One region of the Cupriavidus sp. PB-02 genome, then DNA from elsewhere that is predicted to be linked to it. Evidence: predicted binding sites of a transcription regulator. Region 1 holds the regulator's gene; each other region holds the start of a gene.
The links. The regulator HrcA, encoded in region 1, represses chaperone genes, less so after heat shock. The targets are predictions, from matches to a motif close to TTAGCACTCNNNNNNNNNGAGTGCTAA.
Positions count from the first base shown of each region.

Region 2: a site for HrcA is predicted at 2,388-2,414, ahead of groES (co-chaperone GroES). Genes of this name have one in related genera too.
Region 3: a site for HrcA is predicted at 1,501-1,527, ahead of rpoH (RNA polymerase sigma factor RpoH). Genes of this name have one in related genera too.

Region 1 covers NZ_CM177694.1:1,123,900-1,128,148, forward strand. The annotation lists gene AC10V3_RS05330 (NAD kinase) at 1-390, opposite strand, end outside; gene hrcA (heat-inducible transcriptional repressor HrcA) at 503-1,540, shown strand; gene hemH (ferrochelatase) at 1,653-2,768, shown strand; gene AC10V3_RS05345 (RNA-binding S4 domain-containing protein) at 2,765-3,160, shown strand; gene AC10V3_RS05350 (hypothetical protein) at 3,246-3,419, opposite strand; gene grpE (nucleotide exchange factor GrpE) at 3,695-4,249, shown strand, end outside.
Region 2 covers NZ_CM177694.1:742,837-747,085, forward strand. The annotation lists gene AC10V3_RS03545 (MltF family protein) at 1-56, opposite strand, end outside; gene AC10V3_RS03550 (hypothetical protein) at 249-659, opposite strand; gene AC10V3_RS03555 (hypothetical protein) at 1,119-1,829, shown strand; gene AC10V3_RS03560 (fimbrial protein) at 1,756-2,130, shown strand; gene groES (co-chaperone GroES) at 2,519-2,809, shown strand; gene groL (chaperonin GroEL) at 2,855-4,249, shown strand, end outside.
Region 3 covers NZ_CM177694.1:321,973-326,221, reverse strand. The annotation lists gene ybiB (DNA-binding protein YbiB) at 1-366, shown strand, start outside; gene AC10V3_RS01625 (pirin family protein) at 386-1,264, opposite strand; gene rpoH (RNA polymerase sigma factor RpoH) at 1,614-2,543, shown strand; gene AC10V3_RS01615 (SCO family protein) at 2,643-3,263, opposite strand; gene cyoE (heme o synthase) at 3,404-4,249, opposite strand, start outside.

The DNA.
Region 1 (4,249 bases):
GTAGCGGCCGTCGAGCATGTCGGGCAATACCGTATGCGCGTCTTCCAACGCGATATCGGTCATGAAGCCGAGCCGCCCGTGGTTGACGCCGATCAGCGGCACGTCGTGGCCGGCCAGCTGGCGCGCCAGGCCCAGCAGGGTGCCGTCGCCGCCCAGGACCACGGCGACATCGGCCTGTTCGGCGATCTCCTCGGCGGAGAGGGCCGGGTAGCCGGTCAGCCCGGTGGCCAGCGCGGTCTCGCGCTCGAACACCACATCCTGGCCGTTGCGCAGGATATAAGAGGCGATCTCCTCCAGCGGCCCTTCGATGCCGGCGGTGGAATACCGGCCCACCAGGGCGACGGTCTTGAACGGAGTGCGCAACGCGCTGTCTTTGGGGGGGGCGGACATGCCGGGATTAGACCATACCGCCGTAACCGTTGTCAGCATGCCGGGTGCGGAACCCGGCGCCGGGCGAGGCCGGGCGCCGGAAGGTCCAAAACTTGCGTAAAATCGGGACATCATGGATGAACGTTCCAAAACGCTGCTCAAGACCCTGATCGAGCGCTACATCGCGGAAGGTCAGCCGGTCGGTTCCCGCACCCTGTCCAAGTACTCGGGGCTGGACCTGTCGCCGGCGACGATCCGCAATGTGATGTCCGACCTGGAGGAGATGGGCTTTATCTCCAGCCCGCACACCTCGGCTGGCCGTATCCCGACGCCGCGCGGCTACCGGCTGTTCGTTGATTCCATGCTGACGGCCAAGCCGCTCGAGCGCAACGCCGACCTGGCCGAGCTGACCGGCCAGATCCAGGACCAGCTCGGCGGCCAGCAGCTGGGCCCGCAGCGGATGATCACCATGGCGGCGCGCACGCTGTCCAACCTGTCGCACTTTGCCGGCGTGGTGATGACGCCGCGGCGCGCGCAGGCGTTCCGGCAGATCGAATTCATGCGGCTGTCGGAAAAGCGCATCCTGCTGATCATCGTCAGCCCTGAAGGCGACGTCCAGAACCGCATCATCCAGACCGAACTGGCTTATACGCCGGCGCAACTGATCGAGGCGGCCAACTACTTCAACTCGCATTACGCCGGCATGAGCTTCGACTCGGTTCGCGACCACCTGCGCGTGGAACTGCGCGACCTGCGCCGCGACATGTCGCAGCTGATGCAGGCGGCGGTCGAGGCCGGCAGCACCGTCGAGGACGAGGAGGACGACCACGTCTATATCAGCGGCGAGCGCAAGCTGCTGGAAGTGGAAGACCTGGCCTCCAGCATGGACAAGCTGCGCCGGCTGTTCGACGTGTTCGAGCACAAGACCAGCCTGCTGCAGCTGCTGGACGTGTCCAGCCACGCCCAGGGCGTGCAGATCTTCATCGGCGGCGAGAGCCGGCTGGTGCCGCTGGAAGACATGGCGGTCATCACCGCGCCGTACGAAGTCGACGGGCAGATCGTCGGCACGCTGGGCGTGATCGGCCCCACGCGCATGGCCTACGAGCGCGTGATCCCCATCGTCGACATCACCGCGCGGCTGCTGTCCAGCGCGCTGAGCCAGAACCAGTGACACGGCTGGCCGGTCTCAAAAGCTGCCCCATTCCTACCGAGCGCGGCAAATATTGCCGAAGCGTGTTGCGAGCGCTCGTTATCTGCGCTCGCCGCGCCAACCCGGAAGCGACATGACGTTTTCTCCCGAACCGGCCTACCAGCACGGCCAGGCGCCACGCACGGCGATCCTGCTGGTCAACCTGGGCACCCCCGACGCGCCCACGCCCAAGGCGGTGGGGCGCTACCTGAAGGAGTTCCTGTCCGACCCGCGCGTGGTGGAGATCCCGCGCGCGGCCTGGCTGCCGCTGCTGCACGGTGTGATCCTGCCGCTGCGTTCGCGCGCCTCGGCGCTCAAGTACGAATCGATCTGGCTGCGCGAGGCGCATATGACGGGCTCGCCGCTGCTGGTCTACAGCGAGCGGCAGGCGCATGCGCTGCAGCGGCTGCTGAACCAGAACGGCCATGAGGTGACGGTGGCCTGCGCGATGCGCTACGGCAACCCGTCGATCGCGTCGGTGCTGGAGGCGCTGCGCCGCCAGGGCTGCGAGCAGGTGCTGGTGCTGCCGATGTACCCGCAATACTCGGGCACCACCACGGCGACCGCGTTCGACGAGGTGTTCCGCGTGCTCGGCCAGTGGCGCAACCAGCCCGAGTTGCGGCTGGTCAAGCATTTCCATGACCACCCGGCCTATATTTCGGCACTGCACCAGCAGGTCGGCGCCTACTGGGCCCGGCACGGCATGCCGGACTTCGCCCACGGCGACAAGCTGATCCTGTCGTTCCACGGCGTGCCGCGGCGCACGCTGGAGCTGGGCGACCCGTACCACTGCGAGTGCCTGAAGACCGGCCGCTTGCTGGGCGAGGCGCTGGGCCTGCAGCCGGGACAATACCAGGTGACGTTCCAGTCTCGTTTCGGCAAGGCGGAATGGCTGCAGCCGTACACGGCCCCGACGCTGGCCGAACTGGGCAAGGTCGGCGCCGGCCGGGTCGACGTGTTCTGCCCCGGCTTCCCTGCCGATTGCATCGAGACGCTGGAAGAGATCGCCATGGAAGGGCAGACTGAATTCAAGGTCGCGGGCGGCAAGGACTTCCACTTCATCGCGTGCATGAATGATTCGGCACCGTGGGTGGCGGCGATGGCGGAGATCGCGCTGCAGCACCTGCAGGGCTGGCCACTGGCCACGCCGCACCCGCACGAACTGGAAGCGCGGCGCTCGCGCGCGCAGACCCGGGGAGCGGCGGCATGAATGTGGATTTTGAGGCGGATGCGCGCCAGCGCATCGACAAGTGGCTGTGGTGCGCGCGCTTTTTCAAGACGCGTTCGCTGGCGGCCGAAGCGGTGGAGCGTGGCAAGGTGACTGTCAACGGCCAGCCGTGCAAGAATTCGCGCGAGGTGAAGCCGGGCGACAAGGTCGTGCTGGAAGCGCACCAGCAGCGCTGGGAACTGGCGGTCAAGGGCATTGCCCCGGCGCGCGGCCCGGCGCCGGTGGCGCAGACGCTGTACGAGGAAAGCACAGAGAGCCAGGCGCGCCGGCAGGCCGATGCCGAACGCCGGCGCCTGCAGCCGGAGCCGTCCGCGCAGATCCAGGGCCGTCCGACCAAGCGCGACCGCCGCCGCATCGACGACTTCAAGGGATGAAATGACAACGCGGCGGCACCGGCATAGCGCCGGTGCCGCCGCGCAGCGGAAGGGTGTCGGACAGGAGGCTGTTGGTCCCGGCCGACTATTCCTGCGTGACTTCCTGACTGACGATAGGAACGATGTAATGCTTGAACACCGCCTTGCCACTGCCATACTCCGTATCGCGCGGCGTGAACGCGCCGGAGAGGCAGATAAAGGTGGTCATGACCGCTAATGCGGCCACGAGGCACAGCGTCACCACAGGCAGCTTATGCATGGCCAAATTTTCCGAAGAGGCACAAATGTGAACCATCTCCTGGGCCCCCGACATTTTTGTCATTTTTCTTAATGAGAATCTTAGTGAGTGCGGTGCAGCAAAGCAATAAGGCGTCTATTGCACAGGCCAACGCTTTGTAACGGTGTGTTTCCGCGTCTCGCTGGCGCCACTCTTGAAAACCGGCGCCTTGCCACCAACTGCACGCAACACACGCCGATTTACCACCCGGGGCCGCGCCATCGGCCGGCCGCGACAATGTATTGATACGGATCGACATGGAAGACCAGAAGCAGACGCCATCCACCCAGACGCCTACGCCCGCGGGCGATGAGGCGGCCAGCGCCGCGACCGCAGGCCAGGAGACCGCCGCGCCGGAAACCGCTGCCGTGGAGGATGTGGCGGCCCAGCTGGCCGCCCTCGAAGCCAAGGCACGCGAGAACTATGACCTGTACATGCGCGCCGTTGCCGACGGCGAGAACATCCGCCGCCGCGGGCAGGAAGATATTTCCAAGGCGCACAAGTTCGCGATCGAGAACTTCGCCGACAACCTGCTGCCGGTGATGGACAGCCTGCAGGCCGCGCTGGCCGACGGCTCGGGCGATATCGCCAAGCTGCGCGAAGGGGTCGAGCTGACCGCGCGCCAACTGGCGGCGGCGTTCGAGCGCGGCAAGATCGTGGAACTGAACCCGGTGGGCGAGAAATTCGACCCGCACCGCCACCAGGCCATCTCGATGGTGCCGGCCGACCAGGAACCGAACACCGTGGTTGCCGTGCTGCAGCGCGGTTACACGATTGCCGACCGCGTGCTGCGGCCGGCGCTGGTGACGGTG
Region 2 (4,249 bases), 380 kb from region 1:
ATCAGGCCGGACAGGAGCAGGCCTGCTAACCAGTGGTGCGGGCGAACGACGGGCATGGCGGAGATGGCAAGCCGGGCGGAAAGACGCGCGACTCCCTCATATCGAGTCTAGGCGCGATCCTGCCTGTTACAAGCCGCCAGCATCCGGAAGCTGCCGAGGGGGCAATGGAGGGGGAGGGAACAAAAGGCGAAGGGCGATAATGAAAAGTGGCCGGCTGATGCCGGCCACTAGTTCCGCGGCGGCTGGCGCTATTGCTTTGGCGCAGCCATTTCCTGCTTGGCGGTAGCGTCCGCAGCCTTGTTTTCGGTCTTGCGCTCCTGCTTGGCCGCGCCGACGTCCTGCTTGTACTCGCCCTTGGCCGCCTTCTTCTTGGCCTTGTACTCGGCCGAGGCTTTCTGGCGTGCCTCACGGCGCTCGACCAGTGGATCCTTTGGCGGTTCGATCTGGGTCACGCCGGGCGATGCGCCTTGGGAGCCTGCCGCGGCGGCAGGGACGGCCGGGGTTGCCGGGGTGGCCGGCATGCCCTGGGCGGCCGGGGTTGCCGGCGTGGCAGGGCTGGCCGGCGTCTGGGCAATCGCCGTGGCGCAAGTGAGGCCTGCCAGTCCAGCGGCAATCGCGCCGACGATCTTGGGAAGGCGAGCGGGCTGTTTTCGATTCATGGAGAACCTCCAGAGTTGTTGTCGTAGGCGCCGACAGCGGTTGTCCGGCACGACTTCTGCCGCACATTCCTGGTGGAGCCGGAATGTCACGGTTGCCCTCAGTCTAGGCAGTGCTGCGGTGTTGTGCTGTCCGTGTCGTGCCGATGCGACGTAGGGAGAATTCCTACAAAGAAACCGCCTTTCCGCCTATGGGCTCCATTATGTCTAGCCATTCGGTGTGAGCAATTTATGAGAATCTCACACCATATTTAAGCGTTCGCTGATTGCGGGCGGCCGAAACCAGCGTTGCATCCCGTTCAGTCGCATTGCATCGATTACTGCCGCTAGGCTTTCCACTTTCGGCATCACGCCGAGCCATACCATCGTCCATTGTGTCTTCCTTATTAAATCCGTGCGCGGCGATGCAGGTCACGGCCGCCGCCCCGGGCAGGTATACGCAGGAAAATCTCGACTGAATTCATGATGATCGCATTTGTGCAATTTTTTTCGCGATCTTGCCCGCAAGCGTGGCAAGCAAGACTGGTGAGTTGGCTGGCGGCAGCATTCATGGGAGCGGGTATTTTCATGTCAGCTCTCCCGTCGGCGTGGGCATCCTGCACTTATGCGGACGGCTTTGAATTGCTGAACATCACGGTTCCCTTGAGCGGGGCCATTGTTGTACCCCGTGATGCGCCCGTCGGTGCAATGCTGGCGACATTCAAGTGGGCCCCAGCGAATACCAGCCAGTTCTATGCGTCCTGTTCCGGGTCGTTCACCCGTAGCTGGACGCTTCCGGTCACGCCATACCCGGCGGGTGCGGACAAGGTCTTCCCCACCAACGTCCCCGGTATCGGGGTGAAAATCACCAACCAACAGACACCGTTTCCCATCACATCCACGGGCACAGGGTCGGTGCATTTTTATTGGGGCGGCCAGAACCTGAATTATGTTTTTGTGAAGACCGGTCCGATTTCCTATGGGACGATATCCGCTGCCAGCCTCCCGACAGTCAGGTACGATTTTGACAATTCCCTGGTTATTTATATTGCCACCGCGGCGGGAAGTATTTCGTTTAGCGCCTTCCTGTCAGACCCCGGATGTCCTGGTCGATCTTGGCGTGCATCGCACTTCGGAATTCACTGGCGTGGGAGCCTATTCTGCCTCGAAAGGATTCAATATCGCCCTGAATAATTGCCCGCCCGGGATCAATAACATCCGATACCAGATTGATGCCCTGACAAACGTGCTTGGCGGTAACGGCTCGGTCGTGGCACTCGATGGTGCATCGACGGTGACGGGAGTCGGCGTCCAGTTGCTGGATGGCTCGGACAAGCCCTTTGCGCTGGGTAGCACGGTGAGCCTGGCTGGCTTTAATGGCAGCACCGGCGGCAACTATACGATCCCCCTCCGGGCTCGCTACTACCAGACCGGCAGCAAGGTGACCAGCGGAACCGCCAACACGCTGATGACGTTCACCATGGTGTACCAATAACAATCACTATCCGCTTCGGTTGCACGACGAAGTGACGCCGCCCCGGCATCTGGGTAGCCCTGCCGACGCCTGCGGATTGTCATGGCGGCTTTGGCCTGCAGGTCAGCTCACCAGATCTGTGGGATTTGGCCGCAGTGGAGTGGCTTATTCGCCATACGGAAGCGACTGGCCGGGCGTTGTTCCCAGCAGAATGCACCCGCTTCGGGAAAACCCGCATCAAGTCCCTGTCTTGAAATGCCCCTACCCCGTCCCTATAATTAGCACTCGCCGGGGGTGAGTGCTAACAGCATGAACAGCCCCTTGCGGCACCTGAACATTTCAGACGGCCGTCGCCTCGGTAGCCGGCCGATTTGTGAATAGAAACTCACTTTTGCATCTAGGAGTCCGTATGAATCTGCGTCCTTTGCACGACCGCGTGATCGTGAAGCGTCTGGACAACGAAACCAAGACCGCGTCCGGTATCGTGATTCCCGACAACGCTGCCGAGAAGCCCGATCAAGGCGAAGTACTGGCAATCGGTCCTGGCAAGAAGGATGACAAGGGCAACAACATCGCCCTCGACGTCAAGGTCGGCGACCGTGTGCTGTTCGGCAAGTACGCCGGCCAGGCCGTGAAGGTGGAAGGCCAGGAACTGCTGGTCATGCGCGAAGAAGACATCATGGCCGTGGTGAACAAGTAATTCACCGACTGACCGCCACCCGTACAGATTTCAGGAGATTCAAGAATGGCAGCTAAAGACGTAGTGTTCGGCGACGCCGCACGTGCCAAGATGGTCGAAGGCGTGAACATCCTCGCCAACGCAGTCAAGGTGACCCTGGGCCCGAAGGGCCGCAATGTGGTGCTGGAGCGCAGCTTCGGCGGCCCGACCGTGACCAAGGACGGCGTGTCCGTGGCCAAGGAAATCGAGCTGAAGGACAAGCTGCAGAACATGGGCGCCCAGATGGTCAAGGAAGTGGCTTCCAAGACCAGCGATAACGCCGGTGACGGTACCACCACCGCAACCGTGCTGGCCCAGTCGATCGTGCGCGAAGGCATGAAGTACGTTGCCGCCGGCATGAACCCGATGGACCTGAAGCGCGGCATCGACAAGGCTGTTACCGCTGCCGTGGAAGAGCTGAAGAAGGTCAGCAAGCCCACGACCACCAGCAAGGAAATCGCCCAGGTTGGCGCGATCTCGGCCAACAGCGACACCTCGATTGGTGAGCGCATCGCCGAAGCCATGGACAAGGTCGGCAAGGAAGGCGTGATCACCGTCGAAGACGGCAAGTCGCTGGCCGACGAGCTGGAAGTCGTGGAAGGCATGCAGTTCGACCGCGGCTACCTGTCGCCGTACTTCATCAACAACCCGGAAAAGCAGGTGGTCCAGCTGGACAGCCCGTTCGTGCTGCTGTTCGACAAGAAGGTTTCGAACATCCGCGACCTGCTGCCGGTGCTGGAGCAAGTGGCCAAGGCCGGCCGCCCGCTGCTGATCATCGCTGAAGACGTCGAGGGCGAAGCCCTGGCGACCCTGGTGGTCAACAACATCCGTGGCATCCTGAAGACCGCCGCCGTCAAGGCCCCGGGCTTCGGCGACCGCCGCAAGGCCATGCTGGAAGACATCGCCATCCTGACCGGCGGCACCGTGATCGCTGAAGAGATCGGCCTGACGCTGGAAAAGGCCGGCCTGAACGACCTGGGCCAGGCCAAGCGCATCGAGATCGGCAAGGAAAACACCATCATCATCGACGGCGCCGGCGACGCAGCGGCGATCGAAGGCCGCGTGAAGCAAATCCGCGCCCAGATCGAAGAAGCGACCTCGGACTACGACCGTGAGAAGCTGCAAGAGCGCGTGGCCAAGCTGGCCGGCGGTGTTGCCGTGATCAAGGTTGGCGCTGCCACCGAAGTCGAAATGAAGGAAAAGAAGGCCCGCGTGGAAGACGCCCTGCACGCCACCCGCGCTGCGGTGGAAGAAGGCATCGTCCCCGGCGGTGGTGTGGCCCTGCTGCGTGCCCGCGCTGCGATCTCGGCACTGACCGGCGAAAACGCCGACCAGAACGCCGGTATCAAGATCGTGCTGCGCGCGATGGAAGAGCCGCTGCGCCAGATCGTGCTGAACGCCGGTGAAGAAGCGTCGGTCGTC
Region 3 (4,249 bases), 800 kb from region 1:
CTGCGGCTGTACAGCTATACGCACCCGGAATACCGCGAGACGCTGACCGACTACTTCTCGAACGAACCCGCCAACGTGCTGCTGGCACGCGGGACCGAAGGCGAAGTGGTGGCCGATGCGCGCCGCAACAGCCGCATCGACTGGCTGCATGAAGGGCACCAGCAGACGCTGGTCGATCCTGTCGGGGGCTCGCTGGCTGAAGTGCCGGAGCTGCCACCCGGCAGCGATGTCGATCAGACCGCGGCCTGGATCCGGCGCGTGCTGGATGGCGCCGTGCCGGTACCGGCGCCGATCGCCACGCAGATCGAGGCGATCCGGGAATGCCTGCGGCAGGGCACCCGGGTGACCTGGGCCAGCCCGGTCTGAGCCGGCCCCTTTCCTTCCCTTAAGGCTTGCGCGGCGGCAGCGGGATGCGCTCGTTCTCGTCTCCCGGCACCCGTGGGAACTGGTCATCCTCCCAGCGCCTGGCGGCGGCCTCGATCGCTTCCTTGCTGCTCGCGACGAAATTCCAGTAGATAAAGCGGCGGCCGTCGGTCGGATCGCCGCCCAGCAGCATCACGCGCGACGGCGCCGTGGCCAGCAGCGTGGCGCTCTGGCCGGGCGTCAGCACCACCATGTGTTCCGCCGGCAGCGGCTCGCCGTCCAGCGTGACGGCGCCGTCCACCGGGTAGATGCCACGCTGGGCATGCTCGGCCGGGATTTCCACGCTGGCGCCCGCGTCCAGTTCGATCGCCACATACAGCGTGCGGCTGAACACCTTGACGGGCGAGGTCTTGCCGAATGCATCGCCGGCGATCACGGTCATGCGCACGCCGGGCCGCTCGATGCGTGGCAGGGTCTCGGCCGGATGGTGGAAGAACGACGGCTCGTCGGTTTCATGCGATTGCGGCAGCGCCACCCAGGTCTGGATGCCGTGCAGCCGCGCGCCCGCCGCGCGCACATGGTCCGGCGAACGCTCGGAGTGCACGATGCCGTGGCCGGCGGTCATCCAGTTGACGTCGCCCGGACGGATCGCCTGCTCGCTGCCCAGGCTGTCGCGGTGGATGATCTCGCCCTCGAACATATAGGTAACGGTGGCCAGGCCGATATGCGGATGGGGGCGCACATCGGCTCCCTCCCCGGGCGGCAGTTGCACCGGCCCCATATGGTCGAAGAAAATAAACGGCCCTACCGTCTGGGTTGCCGCTGCAGGCAGCAGCCGCCGTACGGTGAAATCGCCCAGGTCGCGCACATGCGGCTTGAGCAAGTGTTCGATAGCAGACATAACTTCTCCGGTGGAATAAGAGAGGCTCGCAAGCATGCCAGCGTGGCGCCGCTTGCGTCGAGTGTAGCCGCTGGTGCAACAAATCATTCCACCAGCGGGCAGAACCGGCGGGGCACGCTTTGCTCTAATACTGAGTGCGCCCTGCTGCGAGTATCCCCGACGACGCTTGATTGCGAAATAGCTATCCAATATGCTATGACAATCGTCGGGAACTATCGCAACAGTCAGGACTCCAATTAGCACTCACCCGGCCTGAGTGCTAAGATGCGTTGCAGTGCCGCCGCCCATCCCAAGAGAAGGTGCGCGGCGCACCGGCAACCGAACCGCCGGATGCGAAAGGAGCCATTGAGTGAACGCAGTCTTGTCTGCTGACCAAAATCTGACCCCCAGCCGTCTGCCGACGGCCCCGAAGCACGGGGGTAGCCTGGCGCTGACCTTCCCGGCCACGCTGGGCAATCTCGACAGCTATATCCAGGCTGTCCACCGAATTCCGCTGTTGACCGCGGAGGAAGAGCAGCGCCTGGCGCGCGAACTCCGCGACCACGATTCCGTTGACGCGGCCCGCCGCCTGGTGATGTCCCACCTGCGCCTGGTCGTGTCGATCGCCCGCCAGTACCTGGGCTACGGCCTGCCGCACGCCGACCTGATCCAGGAAGGCAATATCGGCCTGATGAAGGCGGTCAAGCGCTTCGACCCCGACCAGGGCGTGCGCCTGGTGTCGTACGCGATGCACTGGATCAAGGCCGAAATCCACGAGTACGTGCTGAAGAACTGGCGCATGGTCAAGGTGGCGACCACCAAGGCCCAGCGCAAGCTGTTCTTCAACCTGCGCAGCCACAAGCAGGGCTCGCACACGTTCACGCCGGAGCAGGTCGAGGCGGTGGCGCGCGAGCTGAACGTCAAGCCCGAAGAAGTGATGGAGATGGAAACCCGCCTGTCGGGCGGCGACCTGGCGCTGGAAGGCCAGATCGACGACGGCGAGGAGGAATTCGCCCCCATCGCCTACCTGGCGGACAACCATAACGAGCCCACGCGCGTGATGGAAGCCAAGCGCCACGACCGCATGCAGGTCGAAGGCCTGGAAGAAGCGCTGGCCAAGCTGGACGAGCGCAGCCGCCGCATCATCGAGGCGCGCTGGCTGAACGTCGAGGACGACGGCTCGGGCGGCGCCACGCTGCATGAGCTGGCCGCCGAGTTCGGCGTCTCGGCCGAGCGCATCCGCCAGATCGAGGCCGCGGCAATGAAGAAGATGAAGGGCGCGCTGCAGGCCTTTGCCTGATCCCGCTGCCCCGCCAGAAGCAAAAAGGCCGGTCCACTGGACCGGCCTTTTTGTTTGCCTGCTGGGCGCGGCTGCGGCGTTATGCCGCACCCCGGGGCATCAGGACAGCAGCTGTTTCAGGTCGTGCGCGATCGGTTCCGGGCCCTGGCCGTGGCGGATAAACAGGCGCAGGCGGCCATCCGGGTCGAATACATAGCTGCCGGCGGAATGATCCACCGTGTAGTTGTTCGGCGACGAGCCCGGCACCTTGGCGTAGAACACCTTGAAGTCCTTGGTCACCTTCTGCAACGCGGCTTCGTCGGCCGGGCGCAGGCCCAGGAAGCGCGGATCGAAGGCAGGCACGTACTGGGCCAGCAGCGCCTGCGTGTCGCGCTCCGGGTCGACCGTCACGAACAGCACCTGCACGCGGTCGGCGTCTGGGCCCATCTTCTCCATCACGGCCTTGAGCTCGGCCATGGTGGTCGGGCACACGTCCGGGCAATGGGTGTAGCCGAAGAACATCACCACCGCCTTGCCTTTGAAGTCGGCGATATGGCGCACCTTGCCGGTATGGTCGGTCAGCGAGAAGTCCTTGCCGAAGTCGGCGGCACCGCTGATGTCGACATTGCGGAACGATGCCTTCTGCTGCCCGCAGGCGGCCACGGCCAGCGCAAGCACGGCCAGCAGGGAGAAGCGGCGGAAGGCGGAAAACAGGCCGGAGGCAGGACTGGGGCGGGGCATGCGGCGGGAACCGGTCAGGGGGTGGGAGGGAACCAGCGGCGCCGGAGGCGCGCGGCGACAGCTTGCAGTATCGCCGATCGCACCGCCGCGCTGCGCCGGCCGCGACAAGATGACGCAGCCGAGCAGCCAGTTGGCGCAGGTCAGACCTGCGGAACGAACTTGAAGTAGTGATCGACCAGCAACGCCGCGAACAGCAGCGACAGGTACAGGATCGAGAAGCGGAAGGTGCGCTGCGCCAGTTCGTCCGAGTAGTTGCGGTACATCTTCCAGGCGTAGGCCAGGAAGCCGGCGCCCAGCGCCAGCGCGGCCGCCAGGTAGATGTAGCCGCTCATGCCGTAGACGAACGGCAGCAGCGTCGCGGCGATCATGACCAGCGTGTACAGCAGGATATGCAGCAGCGTGTAGCGCTCACCGTGCGTGATCGGCAGCATCGGCAGGCCAGACTTGGCGTAATCGGCGCGGCGGTACAGCGCCAGCGCCCAGAAGTGCGGCGGCGTCCAGGTGAAGATGATCAGCACCAGGAACCAGGCCTCGGCCGGCACCTCGCCTGCCACCGCGGCCCAGCCCAGCGCCGGCGGCATCGCCCCGGACAGCCCGCCGATCACGATGTTCTGCGGCGTGGCCGGCTTGAGCAGGATGGTGTAGACCACCGCGTAGCCCAGGAAGGTAGCGAAGGTCAGCCACATGGTCAGGTCGTTGGCGAACTCGTGCAGCAGCCACATGCCCGCGCCGCCGAGGATGGCGGAGAACACCAGCGTCTGCGGCGTTGTGATCTCGCCGGTGGCGGACGGGCGCCAGGCCGTGCGGCGCATCAGCGCATCGATCTTCTGCTCGACCAGGCAATTGATGGCAAACGCGGCGCCGGCCAGCAGCCAGATGCCGGCGGCACCGCCGATCAGCACGCGCCACGGCACCATGCCAGGCGTGGCCAGGAACATGCCGATGATGGCGCAGAACACCGCCAGCTGCGTCACGCGGGGCTTGGT